DNA from 3 places in the Achromobacter aegrifaciens genome. Region 1 is predicted to be linked to each of the others. Evidence: predicted binding sites of a transcription regulator. Region 1 holds the regulator's gene; each other region holds the start of a gene.
What was found. The regulator LexA, encoded in region 1, represses DNA repair genes until DNA is damaged. The targets are predictions, from matches to a motif close to ACTGTATNNNNATACAGT.

Region 1 (4,804 bases):
AGTCCGCGACGCCGCAGCCTGATATTTCAAAAAAGCCCGTTCCTGTAACGGGTTTTTTTGCCTAAGGCGCATTCCCGGGTGCAAACACGCTTTTCCTGCAGGCGCGACGCTTGCATACTGAGGGTGCCGCCCCGCGGTTTTTTTCAGCCTTTGGGGGATCCAGGCGCCGAGATCTTGAATTTTCGGCTATTGTTCCCATAACAGACGTAACCGACGTGGATTGTCCGGGTATACCCAGGCCTCCCGTCCCCGATACGCCGAGTCATACCGAGGAACCTCCTATGTCTGCCAGCCAGACCCTGCCTTCCGACCCGATCGACCTGCCCCTGCTTCCACTGCGCGATGTCGTGGTGTTTCCGCACATGGTCATCCCGCTGTTCGTCGGCCGTCCGCGCTCTATCCGCGCGCTCGAGGTTGCGATGGAAGCGGGCAAGAGCATCATGCTGGTGGCCCAGAAATCCGCCGGCAAGGATGATCCCACCCCCGAAGACGTCTACGAGATCGGCTGCGTAGCCGGCATCCTGCAGATGCTCAAGCTGCCCGACGGCACCGTCAAGGTGCTGGTCGAAGGCACCCAGCGCGCCCGCATCAACAGCATCGAAGATGCCGATTCGCATTTCACCTGCCAGGTGTCGCCGATCGAACCGGACGCCATGCAAGGCTCCGAGACCGAAGCTTTGCGCCGCGCCATCGTCGCGCAGTTCGAGCAGTACGTAAAACTGAACAAGAAGATCCCCCCGGAGATCCTGACCTCGCTGGCTGGCATCGATGATGCCGGACGCCTGGCCGACACGATCGCCGCGCATCTTCCCTTGAAGCTCGAGCAGAAGCAGAAGATGCTCGAGATCGTTGGCACCTCCGAGCGCCTCGAAGGTCTGCTCACGCAACTCGAAACCGAAATCGACATCCTCCAGGTCGAAAAGCGGATTCGCGGCCGCGTGAAGAAGCAGATGGAAAAGAGCCAGCGCGACTACTACCTGAATGAGCAGGTCAAGGCCATTCAGAAGGAGTTGGGCGAAGGCGAAGAGGGCGCGGACATCGAAGAGCTCGAAAAGAAGATCATCGCTGCCCATATGCCCAAAGAGGCGCGCAAGAAGGCCGATGCCGAGCTCAAGAAGCTCAAGCTCATGTCGCCCATGTCGGCCGAAGCCACCGTGGTGCGCAACTACATCGATACGCTCATCAACCTCCCCTGGAGGAAGAAGAGCAAGATCAACAATTCCATCAGCAACGCCGAAACGGTGCTGGACAACGACCACTACGGTCTGGAAAAGGTCAAGGAACGGATCCTGGAATACCTTGCCGTGCAACAGCGCGTGGACAAGGTGAAGGCGCCGATCCTGTGCCTGGTCGGCCCTCCGGGCGTGGGCAAGACCTCGCTCGGCCAATCGATCGCCAAGGCGACGAACCGCAAGTTCGTGCGCATGGCGCTGGGCGGCGTGCGCGACGAAGCCGAAATCCGCGGCCACCGTCGTACGTACATCGGCTCCATGCCGGGCAAGATCGTCCAGAACATGTCGAAGGTCGGCGTGCGCAATCCCTTGTTCCTGCTCGATGAAATCGACAAGCTGGGCATGGATTTCCGCGGCGATCCCTCGTCGGCGCTGCTCGAGGTGCTGGACCCGGAACAGAACCACACGTTCCAGGACCACTACATCGAAGTCGACTTCGACCTGTCCGACGTCATGTTCGTGGCTACCAGCAACACGCTGAATATTCCGCCGGCGCTGCTGGACCGCATGGAAGTGATCCGCCTGTCGGGTTACACCGAGGAAGAGAAGATCCACATCGCCCGCGACCATCTGCTGCCCAAGCTGATGAAGAACAACGGCGTGAAGGATAGCGAACTCACGGTCGACGACAGCGCGCTGCGCGACATCGTGCGCTACTACACCCGCGAAGCCGGTGTGCGTGCGCTCGAACGCGAAGTGGGCAAGATCTGCCGCAAGGTCATCAAGCAGTTGCTGACCCAGAGCGACCGCGCCAAGGCCGAAGGCAAGACCGCCGAGGTCAAGCCGGTCAACGTCACGGGCGACAACCTGAGCGATTTCCTGGGCGTGCGCCGTTACGCCTTCGGCATGGCCGAAAAGGAAAACCAGATCGGTCAGGTGACGGGTCTGGCCTGGACGGAAGTTGGCGGCGACCTGCTGACGATCGAAGTCGCGGACATGCCGGGCAAGGGCGTCATCCAACGCACCGGTTCGCTGGGCGACGTGATGAAGGAGTCGGTCGAGGCGGCCCGCACCGTGGTGCGTTCCCGCGCCCGCCGTCTGGGCTTTGCCGACAGCGTCTTCGAAAAGCACGACATGCACGTGCACGTGCCGGAAGGCGCCACGCCCAAGGACGGTCCGTCCGCGGGTATCGCGATCACCACGGCCATGGTGTCGGCCTTGTCGCGCATCCCGGTGCGCGCCGATGTCGCCATGACCGGCGAGATCACGCTGCGCGGCGAAGTCCTGCCCATCGGCGGCCTGAAGGAAAAGCTGCTGGCGGCTCACCGTGGCGGTATCAAGACGGTCTTGATCCCGGAAGAAAACGTCAAGGATTTGGCGGAGATCCCGGACAACGTCAAGAACCACCTTGAGATCGTGCCGGTGCGCTGGATCGACAAGGTGCTGGAACTGGCGCTGGAGCGCCTGCCGGAGCCCCTGGCCGAGGAAGAAGCGGTCAAGGAACCCCTGGTGGCCAAGCCTGCCGAACCTGGTTCGACCGACCCGGTGCTCAAGCACTGATGGACACCGGGAGGGACGCCGCCGGTAAGCGGCGCCCCTTCTGGATCAAGCTTCCAACAAAAAACCCCGTCAATTTCTTGGCGGGGTTTTTTTCATGCCGCGCGCAAACGCGGGAGTAGTGGGGGCTAGTGCAGCGCGTGCGTGCGGATCAGGCCCACCGCGATGCCTTCCAACGCGAAATCCTGGCCGGCTTCGACCACGATGGGTTCGAAGTCGGGATTTTCGGGCAATAGTTCGATGTGGCCGTTCTGGCGCTGCAAGCGTTTGACCGTGACGTCGTCGCCCAGGCGGGCCACCACGATCTGGCCGTTGCGGGCTTCCGAGGCTTTCTTTACGGCGAGCAGGTCGCCTTCCAGGATGCCGGCGTCACGCATGCTCATGCCGCGCACCTTGAGCAGGTAGTCGGGCGTCTGGGCGAACAGATTGGGATCGACGCCAACCTCGCGTTCGACGTGCTCGGCAGCCAGGATGGGGCTGCCTGCGGCCACGCGGCCGACCAGCGGCAGCAGCAACTGCGCCAGGCCCGGCATGGGCAGCGAGCTTTGCGTGGGAGCAGGGGAGGTGTCTTTCAGGCGGATGCCGCGGGACGCGCCGGCCGTCAGTTCGATGGCGCCCTTGCGGGCAAGCGCCTTGAGATGATCTTCCGCCGCGTTGGGGGAGCGGAAACCCAGGGCCAGGGCAATTTCGGCACGCGTCGGCGGGAAGCCGGTGCGAGTGACGGTCTGCCTGATGAGATCCAGGATTTGTTGTTGGCGATCAGTGAGTTTGCTGGCCATGGCGATGATCCGGTGCTAGCGGACTGTACATATATACAGCGCCATTCTGGGGGACGCAGCGCAAAAAAGCAAGCCGGTCTGGACCAAAAGAAGAAGCCGGTCCGGACCAAAAGAAAAACGGGACCCGAAGGTCCCGTTCCTGACGGCAGGCCCGCGTGGGCCTGTGCGCTGCAAATGGCTTACAGCACGGCCGCGATGCCCTTGGCGACCTTGTCGATGTTGCCGCTGTTCAGCGCGGCCACGCAGATGCGGCCGCTGGAGACGGCATACACGCCATGCTCTTCGCGCAGGCGATCCACTTGCGCCGCGGTCAGGCCCGAGTACGAGAACATGCCGCGCTGCTGCAGCACGAAACTGAAGTCCTGCTTGCCGCCGTGTTCCTTGATCTTGTCGACCAGTTGCTTGCGCATCAGGCGGATGCGGTCGCGCATGCCGGCGAGTTCCTCTTCCCACATCGCGAAGAGTTCAGGCGTGTTCAGGACCGTCGACACCACCGTGCCGCCATGGGTGGGCGGGTTGGAGTAGTTGGTGCGGATCACGCGCTTGAGCTGGCTCAGCACGCGGGTGGCTTCGTCCTTGCTGCCGGCGACGACCGTCAGCGCGCCGACGCGCTCGCCGTACAGCGAGAACGACTTCGAGAACGAGGAGCTGATGAACATGGTCAGGTCCAGATCGGCAAACATGCGCACGACCGAAGCGTCTTCGGTCAGGCCGTCGCCGAAGCCCTGGTAGGCGATGTCCAGGAACGGGACCAGATTGTTTTCCTTCACGACGGCCGCGATCTGCTTCCACTGGTCGGCGGTGGGGTCCACGCCGGTCGGGTTGTGGCAGCAGGCATGCAGCACGACGACGGTCTTGGCCGGCGCGGCCTTCAGGTCGGCCAGCATGGCATCGAAGTTCAAACCGCGCGTGGCGGCGTCGTAGTACGAATAGGTACCGACTTCGAAACCGGCGCGCTCGAACAGGGCGCGGTGGTTTTCCCAGCTGGGGTCGCTGATCAGGACCTTGGAGGTCGGCAGCAGCTGGCGCAGGAAGTCAGCGCCGATCTTCAGCGCGCCGGTGCCGCCCAGGGCCTGAGTGGTCAGCACGCGGCCGGCGGCGGCCAGCGCGGAATCCTTGCCCAGCAGCAGGGCTTGCGCGCCGTTGTTGTAACCGGCGATGCCTTCGATCGGCAGGTAGCCGCGGGCGGCGGCGGCTTCGATGCGGGCGGCTTCGGCCTTGCGGACCGCGCCCAGCAGGGGGATGCGACCCTGATCGTCGTAGTACACGCCCACGCCCAGATTGACTTTACCGGGA
Region 2 (4,804 bases), on a different contig from region 1:
GCCCACGGGCAGGAGGCGGCGCGTGTCCGGATTCATGGTGGTTTCCCAGAGTTGCTCGGGATTCATTTCGCCCAGGCCCTTGAAGCGGCTGACGGCCCAGGCGCCTTCACGCACGCCTTCCTTGCGCAGCTTGTCCTGCGCGGCCTCGAGTTCGCCTTCATCCAGGCAGTAGATCTTGCGCGCCGGACGCTTGCCCTGCGCCGGCACGTCCAGCCGGAACAGCGGCGGCTTGGCCACGAACACGTTGCCGGCTTCGACCAGCTTGGGGAAGTGCTTATAGAACAGCGTCAGCAACAGCACCTGGATGTGCGAACCGTCGACGTCGGCGTCGGACAGGATGCAGATGCGGCCGTAGCGCAGGCCCGACAGGTCCGGGGTATCGCCGGGACCGTGCGGGTCCACGCCGATGGCGACGGAAATGTCATGGATTTCGTTGTTGGCGAAGAGCCGGTCGCGATCCACTTCCCAGGAATTGAGCACTTTGCCGCGCAGCGGCAGGATGGCCTGGAATTCCTTGTCGCGGCCCATCTTGGCCGAACCGCCCGCGGAGTCGCCCTCGACCAGGAAGACTTCGGTGCGGGTCGCGTCGCTGGATTCGCAATCGGTCAGCTTGCCCGGCAGCACGGCCACGCCCGAGCTCTTGCGCTTTTCGACCTTCTGGGCCGAGCGCTGGCGCGCCTGGGCCTGGCGGATGGCCAGTTCGGCCAGCTTCTTGCCGTATTCGACGTTACTGTGCAGCCACAGGTCCAGCGCGCTCTTGGAGAAGCCGCCGACCAGGCGCACCGCGTCGCGGCTGTTCAGGCGTTCCTTGATCTGGCCCTGGAACTGCGGATCCAGCACCTTGGCCGACAAGACGAAGCTGGCGCGGGCGAACACGTCTTCCGGCAGCAGCTTGACGCCCTTGGGCAGCAGGCTGTGCAGCTCGGCGAAACCCTTGACCGCGCCGAACAGGCCTTCGCGCAGGCCCGATTCATGGGTGCCGCCGGCAGGCGTCGGAATCAGGTTCACGTACGACTCGCGCACGGCGTTGCCGTCCTCGGTCCAGGCCACCACCCACTGGGCGCCCTCGCCTTCGGCGAAGTTCTCGTGGTCGGCCCCGGCGTACTGTTCGCCTTCGAAGAACGGCACCATCAGCTCCGCCCCGGCCAGCGCCTCGGACAGATAGCCGCGCAGGCCGTCCTGGTACTGCCAGGTCTTGGTGTCGCCGGTTTTCTCGTTGACCAGGGAAACCTTGACGCCCGGCAGCAGCACGGCCTTGCTGCGCAGGAGGTGTGTCAGCTCGCCCAGCGGAATGTTGGGGCTGTCGAAATACTTGGCGTCCGGCCAGACGCGCACGCGGGTGCCGGACTTCTTGCGGCCACCCTGGTCGTAGGGCGCCAGGGGCTCGGCCACGTCGCCGCCCTTGAAGACCAGGCGGTTGACGGCGCCATCGCGCCACACCACCACTTCCAGGCGCGTGGCCAGGGCGTTGGTGACGGACACGCCCACGCCGTGCAAGCCGCCGGAAAAGGCGTAGGCGCCGCCGCCCGCCTTGTCGAACTTGCCGCCTGCGTGCAGGCGCGTGAACACCAGCTCCACCACGGGAGCGTTCTCTTCAGGGTGCAAGCCAACGGGAATGCCGCGCCCGTCGTCCTCGACGGAAACGCTGCCGTCGACGTGCAGCGTGACCTGGATCTGCTTGCCGTATCCGGCCAATGCCTCGTCTGCGGCGTTATCAATGACCTCCTGCACGACGTGCAGGGGGTTTTCGGTTCGGGTGTACATGCCCGGGCGCTGGCGCACGGGCTCCAGTCCCTTCAGGACGCGAATGGACGCCTCGGTGTAACGTGGAGTGGCCAAGTTATCCCCAACATCTGTGGAAAAAAACCGACATTTTACGGATAAGTCCAGATTCTGCGCGGCTCCCAGTGGGATGAGCACGACCTGACCAGCTCCGAATTCGGTAGGATGGTGACAGTCACAGCCAGCGCATCGGGTCGGTACCGCCCGGATCGCGACAACTGCGCCGCAACATCCTACACAAATCCAGCAACTCCTGTTGTTATTAACAGTGGTATGCCTGTTGATATTGACAGTGGTATGCTTGAGTCCATCCACAAACAAGAACAACGGCGGGGCGCGTCCCTTTTTACGCGCCTTTTGCTGCCGAACCGAGAATCACCATCATGAGCGACCAAATCAAGAACGTCAGTGACGCCAGCTTCGATGCCGATGTGTTGAAATCCGGCCAGCCGGTGCTGGTGGACTACTGGGCTGCCTGGTGCGGCCCCTGCAAGATGATTGCCCCGATCCTGGAAGAAGTCGCCACGGAGTACGCTGGCCGCCTGACGATCGCCAAGCTGAACGTCGATGAAAACCAGGGCACCGCCACCAAGTACGGCATCCGCGGCATTCCCACCCTTATGCTCTTTAAAGACGGCCAAGCCGCCGCCACCAAAGTTGGCGCGCTGTCGAAGTCGCAACTGACCGCATTCCTGGACGGCGCGCTGTAAGCCGCGTGCCGTGAACGAAGGCGCCGCCCTCGGGGCGGCGCTCATTCAATACCGCGTGTGCCCGTCCGTGGCGCGCCGCCAGAACTCTCCTTCACTTTCCCCCAAAAATCCACCGCGATGCACCTCAACGAACTGAAGGCGCTGCACGTCTCGCAGCTGCTGGAAATGGCCGCCGGCCTGGAAATCGAGAACGCCAACCGCCTGCGCAAGCAGGAGCTGATGTTCGCCATCATGAAACGGCGCGCCAAGCAAGGCGAGCAGATCTTCGGCGACGGCGTCCTGGAAGTCCTGCCCGACGGCTTCGGCTTCCTGCGCTCGCCCGAGACCTCGTATCTGGCCAGCACGGACGACATCTACATCTCGCCCTCGCAGATCCGCCGCTTCAACCTGCACACCGGCGACTCGATCGAAGGTGAAGTGCGCACGCCCAAGGACGGCGAGCGCTATTTCGCCCTGGTGAAGGTGGACAAGGTCAACGGCGTGGCGCCTGAAGCGATCAAGCATCGCATCATGTTCGAAAACCTGACGCCGCTGCACCCGAACCGCAACATCCGCCTGGAACGCGACATCAAGAGCGAGGAAAACCTCACGGGCCGCATTCTTGACGTCTTCGCCCCCATCGGCATGGGCCAGCGCGGCCTGATCGTCGCCAGCCCCAAGTCCGGCAAGACGGTGATGATGCAGCACATCGCGCACGCCATCACCACCAACTACCCCGACGCGGTCATGATCGTCCTGCTGGTGGACGAACGCCCCGAGGAAGTGACCGAAATGCAGCGCACCGTGCGCGGCGAAGTGGTCGCCTCGACCTTTGACGAACCCGCCACCCGCCACGTGCAGGTCGCGGAAATGGTCATCGAGAAGGCCAAGCGCCTGGTCGAAATGAAGAAGGACGTGGTGATCCTGCTGGACTCGATCACCCGTCTGGCCCGCGCCTACAACACCGTGGTGCCGGCCTCCGGCAAGGTGCTGACCGGCGGCGTGGACGCCAACGCGCTGCAACGCCCCAAGCGCTTCTTCGGCGCGGCCCGCAACCTGGAAGAAGGTGGTTCGCTGACCATCCTGGGCACGGCGCTGATCGAAACCGGCAGCCGCATGGATGAAGTCATCTATGAAGAATTCAAGGGCACCGGCAACTCCGAAGTCCACCTCGAGCGCCGCCTGGCCGAAAAGCGCGTCTACCCGTCGATCAACCTGAACAAGTCCGGCACCCGCCGCGAAGAGCTGCTGATCGCCCCCGACCTGCTGCAGAAGGTCTGGGTGCTGCGCAAGTTCATCCACGACATGGACGAAGTCCAGTCGATGGAATTCATCCTGGACAAGATGCGCGCCACCAAGACCAACGCCGAATTCTTCGACATGATGAAGAAGAAGTAAGCCTGGTCAGAGCCTGCGGTCCGCGGCGCCCGCGCCTTGGACCCGGCCATGAAAAACGCCCTGAAGCGCGCTTGCGCCCAGGGCGTTTTTCATGGGCCGGACAGGCGGCTCACTGCCCTCCCATGAACTCCTCCAGCGTGCCAGGCTGCGGCGCCGGACGCGGGGTCTGCTTGTTGCCGGCCGGCTTGCCGGACGCGTCTATCGGCTCGATCTTGGGATCGTCCCAGCTGCCGGTGACGGCGTATTCCATGGTCATGGCCCGTGCCAGCGGCTGCTTCAGCAGCCACTGCGTCACGAAGGCTCCCAGGCCGATCAGCGGATTGACCGCCAGCGCCGTCACCATGGCCGCCCCGCTGGCGTCCAGGTTCGGAATCACCACGGCCTTCATGTCCCAGCGTTCGCGGATGATGTTGACCCCGCCGGCCAGCACGATGGTCGCCACCGGCCCGTTGATCTTGTAGCCTTCGGTCGAAGCCGTGCCGTCGGCCAGCTTGACCTTGCCGCGGATGGTGTCGAAGGGGAAGCCGTCGCGCAGCAGATTGGTGGGATTTACGTCCAGCCGCGCCAGCCGCTGCAGCGATTGCAGGGACAACAGCTCCAGCAGCCGCGCGGTGCGGGAGTTGACGTGCATGAAGCGGCCCTTGTCCAGGCTGACGTCGACCTCGCCCGTCAGGTCTTCGATCTTGTGGGTCCAGGGCAGATTGCGCCAGGTGGCCTTGCCCTGCATCGTGCCCTTGCCACCCGACACCACCTTTTCGAAGCCGATGCGGTCCAGGAACTTGCCCACGTCTTCGAACTTGACCGAAGCGTCCACGGTCAGGCCGCGGCTCTGGCCTTCCAGGTTCCAGTTGCCGGTGGCGTTGAGCGAGGCCGCGTCGTTGACGATGGACAGCTTGTCCAGGCGCCATTGGCGGCCGCGCTGCAGGTTCGTGCCC
Region 3 (4,804 bases), on a different contig from region 1:
ATCCGTCCGGGCGAGGACCTCAGGGCAGGGCGCTGGTGGTGGGAGTCGTCGGACTCCAAGGAATGCGGCCTGCATGCGGGCAACCGGGTCATCGGCATCGCGGCGCGCGCCGACTGATGCGGCCCACGAATTCGAAATCTGTTTTAGGGGAAGTGCATATGTCTGCAGTGATCCAACGCAGCCACCTGGATTGGCTGGAATCGGAAGCAATATTCATCCTGCGCGAGGTGGCCGCCGAAAGCGAGAAGCCCGTGCTGCTGTTCTCTGGCGGCAAGGACTCCGTGGTGCTGCTGCGCCTGGCCGAGAAGGCATTCCGGCCGGGACGCTTTCCGTTCCCGCTGATGCACATCGACACTGGCCACAACTTCGACGAAGTGATCGCCTTCCGCGATGCGCGCGCGGCAGAACTGGGCGAGACCCTGATCGTGCGCAGCGTCGAGGATTCGATCGCGCGCGGCAGCGTGGTGCTGCGCCGCGAGACCGATTCGCGCAATGCCGCCCAGGCCGTGACGCTGCTGGAGGCGATCGAGGAATTCGGCTTTGACGCCTGCATCGGCGGAGCGCGCCGCGACGAGGAAAAGGCCCGCGCCAAGGAACGCATCTTCTCGTTCCGCGACGAGTTCGGCCAATGGGATCCGAAGGCGCAGCGCCCGGAACTCTGGAACCTGTTCAATACCCGCGTGCATCGCGGCGAGAACATGCGCGTGTTCCCGATCTCGAACTGGACCGAGCTGGACGTCTGGCAGTACATCCAGCGCGAGCAGCTGGCGCTGCCGTCGATCTACTACAGCCACCAGCGCGAGGTCGTGCGCCGCAAGGGCCTGCTGGTGCCGGTCACGCGGCTGACCCCGCCGCAGGATGGCGAACAGGTCGAACGCCTGCAGGTGCGCTTTCGTACCGTGGGCGATATCTCCTGCACCTGCCCGGTGGCGTCCGATGCCGCCGACACCCGGGCCATCATCGCCGAAACAGCGGTGACCGACATTACCGAGCGCGGCGCCACGCGCATGGACGACCAGACTTCCGAGGCCTCGATGGAGCGCCGCAAGAAGGAAGGCTATTTCTGATCGCTTGACACGCCGGCATCAGCCGGCGACCAGGAACGCACATGAACGCACTCAACGATTCTTTTCTTTCCGGCGCCGATACGGGCGTGCTGCGCCTGATCACCGCCGGCTCGGTGGATGACGGCAAATCGACGCTGATCGGCCGCCTGCTGTATGACAGCAAGGGCGTGTTCGCCGACCAGCTGGACGCGATCTCGCGCGCCAAGCACAAGCGCGTGGCGGGCGACGGCATCGACTTTTCGCTGCTGACCGACGGCCTGGAGGCCGAACGCGAACAGGGCATCACCATAGACGTCGCCTACCGTTACTTCTCGACGCCCGCGCGCAAGTTCATCATCGCCGACGCGCCGGGCCACGAGCAGTACACGCGCAACATGGTCACGGGCGCGTCGACCGCCGACGTGGCCGTCATCCTGATCGACGCCACCCGCGCGGCCGACGGCGTGCTGCTGCCGCAGACCAAGCGGCACAGCACCATCGCGCGCCTCTTGGGCATCCGCCATATCGTGGTGGCGGTCAACAAGATGGACCTGGTGGACTGGGACCGCGCCGTCTTCGAGCGCATCCGCGATGCTTATGCGGATCTGGCAGGCAAGCTGGGCATCGAGCACTTCGACGCCTTGCCGCTGTCGGCGCTCAATGGCGACAACGTCGTCACCTTGTCGCCGCAGACGCCGTGGTACGGCGGGCAGCCTTTGCTGGCCTTGCTGGAATCGCTGGACCTGGCAAGCGACGGCCGCGCCTTGCCGCTGCGCTTTCCGGTGCAATGGGTGGCACGCCATGACGGCAGTCGCAAGGATGACTTCCGCGGCTATGCCGGCCGCGTCGCCAGCGGCGTGCTGCGGCCGGGCGACGAGATCACGGTGCAACCCTCGGGCGTGACGGCTGTTGTGAGCGAAGTGCGCGCCTTCGACCGCGCGCTGGATGAGGCGGTGGCGGGCGACTCGATCACGCTGGTGCTGGATCGCGACGTGGACGTGTCGCGCGGCGACGTGATCGTGCATGCGTCGGCGCCGGCGCAGGTCGCGCGCGAATTCGAAGCCGAGCTGTGCTGGCTCGATGCGCAGGCCTTGAATCCCGCGCGCAAGTATCTGTTGAAGTCGGGTACGCGCCTGACCTCGGCGAAGATCCGCGCGGTGCTGTCGCATCGTGACATCCACGAATTGCAGGAAGTGGAGAACACCGAGGGCACGCTGCGCATGAACGACATCGGACGCGTCACGCTCACCACGCGCGAGTCGTTGGCGGTCGATCGTTATGCCGATGTGCCCGCGACGGGCGCATTCATCCTGATCGACGAGGCCACGCATCAGACTGCTGCGGCAGGCATGTTGCGCTAATCCGCAAGAGGCCGGAAAACAACGGGTTTCCAGCCCCTGCGGGACCTGTTGTTTTTCTGCTAGATCCAGTATTGGCGCGTGTTTCCGGGCGATCTCGCCTGGTGAAATCGATTTGTCCGGACGGCGCCGGCGTCTTGCGGTAAAGTGGGGCTGTCTTACGAAAAGGCTTTTGGTGCTTGTCAAAATCACTGTGTTTTTGTACAGTAGTTTTCATGGCACGCACCGATCATTCTTTTCCCGCCGGTTCTGGGTCCCCGGCTGCCGCCCCCGCCGCCTTGCGCGGTCGGGGTGCGGTTACTAATGTTCGGCATCGCTTTCAGCGCGATGACCGCGTGCAGGTCGACGACGGCTGGTCCTCCTCCGGCCTGCCCGCCGACTTCATAGATTCCGTCCCCGATAATTTCCCCGAAGCTGCCGCCGGCGAGCAAGCCGCCCGCGTCATTCCCATCCTGCCGGATGCGCGCATAGCGCCCGCCGCTCCCAAGACCACGGTCACTGCTGAAGAAGCGCGCAAGATGCTGTCGCGCAACGATTCGCCCGATATCCCCTTCGACGTGGCGGTGAATCCGTACCGGGGCTGCGAGCATGGCTGCGTCTATTGTTACGCCCGGCCCACGCATTCCTACCTGGGCCTGTCGCCCGGGCTGGACTTCGAAACCCGGCTGGTGGCCAAGGCCAACGCGGTAGAGGCCCTGCGCGCCGAACTCGCGCGGCCCGGCTACAAGCCGTCTCCCATCAACATCGGTTCCGCCACCGACGCCTACCAGCCCATCGAACGCGAATGGCGGCTGACGCGCGGCCTGCTGGAACTGATGCTGGAAACCCGCCATCCGCTCACCATCGTCACCAAGAACGCGCTGGTCGCCCGCGACCTGGACCTGCTGGCCGCGCTGGCCGAGCAGAAGCTGGTGGTGGTGTACATGAGCATCACCACGCTGGACGCCGGCATGGCCCGCACGCTGGAACCGCGCGCCGCCGCGCCGTGGCGCCGGCTGGAAGCCGTGCGCAGCCTGACCGACGCCGGCGTGCCGGTCGGCGTGCTGGTCGCGCCCATCATCCCGTTCATCAACGACGAGTCCATGGAGCACATCCTCCAGGAGTCCAAGGCGGCCGGCGCGCACTATGCCAGCTACACCGTCCTGCGCCTGCCCTGGGAGGTCAAGACCCTGTTCGAGGATTGGCTCAACGCCCATTTCCCGGACCGCGCCCAGCGCGTCCTGCATCGCATCGAAGACCTGCGCAATGGCCGCCGCAACGATCCCAACTTCGGGTCGCGCATGCGCGGAACCGGCGTCTGGGCCGATCTGCTGCGTCAGCGGTTCACCATCGCCACGCGCAAGCTGGGCCTGAACCGCCATCGCCTGGCGCTGGACTGCGACCGTTTCCTGCCTCCTGCCGCAACTGCGGCGAAGGCTGCCGATTTCCTATCCCCGGTTGGCGCGCAAGCGTCTTCAGGGGTCCCTTTTCCCGCCGTATCGCCCGCAGCCGGCGGCGCGCACGGGCGCGCAGCGCGCCAGTTGCAAGCCATGGCCGCAGGCCAGTTGTCATTGTTCGATTGACCGCCGGCTGCCGCCGCGGATGCCTGCCGGGGGGCTACGCCTGGCGCTGGACCGTCTTTCCTAGGAGTTCCCATGAACACCGCTGATATTTCCGTCTTGTCGGACGAACTCGTCGTTACGCTGAACCCGCTGCGCCGCGGCACGAACCGCGCCCGCGCCTGGTGCGCCCGGGTGGCCGGCATGGCGCTGCCCTGGAACACCTCCGGCGCCGATGTCGAGCCGCGCCGCCGCGTGCGGCCCGGCTCCGCGCCGGCTCGCTGGCCGTTCCCGCCCGCGCCGGCCGAGGCTGGCGCGCCGGCAGGCCCGGCCGTCGCCGCGCCGATGCCTGCGCCCGCAGCACCGGTCGAGGCCGCGGTTGCCGCCGCGCCTGCCGCGCGCGAGCGCAGCCTGGGTAACGCCACGGTGGAACCCGTGACGGCTCAAGTGACCATGAAGGCCATGGTGATAGATGTGGTGATGGTGCTGGCCTGGGGCGCGATCATTCCTGGCCTGATGTGGCTGGGCGCGGCCGCCGGATTCTGAACGGTCGGATGCCCGGCGGTAGCCGGCAGGCAAGGCGTAACCGGTACGCGCCAGCCCCGCCAGCCGGAACTGCCCGGAGCAGGGTTCGTCAGCTTGAACCCAGCAGAACGACGCCCGCCAGGATGGCCAGGCAGCCAGCCAACCGGCCCGGTCCGACTTTTTCGCGCAGCAGGAACATGCCGGCCAGGGTGCCCAGCATCATGGACATTTCCCGGGCAGGGGCTACCAGGCTCAGCGGCGCGCCGTTGCGCAGCGCGTACAGCACCAGGATGTAGCCCAGCGGCGACAAGAGGCCCACGGCCAGCGCCAGATGCCA

Region 2: the regulator LexA is predicted to act here: its motif matches at 2,035-2,052, upstream of HV793_RS29865 (DNA topoisomerase IV subunit B).
Region 3: the regulator LexA is predicted to act here: its motif matches at 2,595-2,612, upstream of HV793_RS23220 (PA0069 family radical SAM protein).

What each region holds. Positions count from the first base shown of each region.
Region 1 is NZ_CADIKO010000002.1:1,448,007-1,452,810, reverse strand. It holds gene clpX (ATP-dependent Clp protease ATP-binding subunit ClpX) at 1-22, shown strand, start outside; gene lon (endopeptidase La) at 282-2,732, shown strand; gene lexA (transcriptional repressor LexA) at 2,858-3,508, opposite strand; gene HV793_RS17900 (amino acid aminotransferase) at 3,688-4,804, opposite strand, start outside.
Region 2 is NZ_CADIKO010000007.1:111,655-116,458, forward strand. It holds gene HV793_RS29865 (DNA topoisomerase IV subunit B) at 1-1,839, opposite strand, end outside; gene trxA (thioredoxin TrxA) at 2,166-2,492, shown strand; gene rho (transcription termination factor Rho) at 2,610-3,869, shown strand; gene HV793_RS29880 (YhdP family protein) at 3,979-4,804, opposite strand, start outside.
Region 3 is NZ_CADIKO010000003.1:920,423-925,226, forward strand. It holds gene HV793_RS23205 (phosphoadenylyl-sulfate reductase) at 1-117, shown strand, start outside; gene cysD (sulfate adenylyltransferase subunit CysD) at 159-1,067, shown strand; gene HV793_RS23215 (sulfate adenylyltransferase subunit 1) at 1,109-2,407, shown strand; gene HV793_RS23220 (PA0069 family radical SAM protein) at 2,620-3,966, shown strand; gene HV793_RS23225 (hypothetical protein) at 4,039-4,488, shown strand; gene HV793_RS23230 (EamA family transporter) at 4,577-4,804, opposite strand, start outside.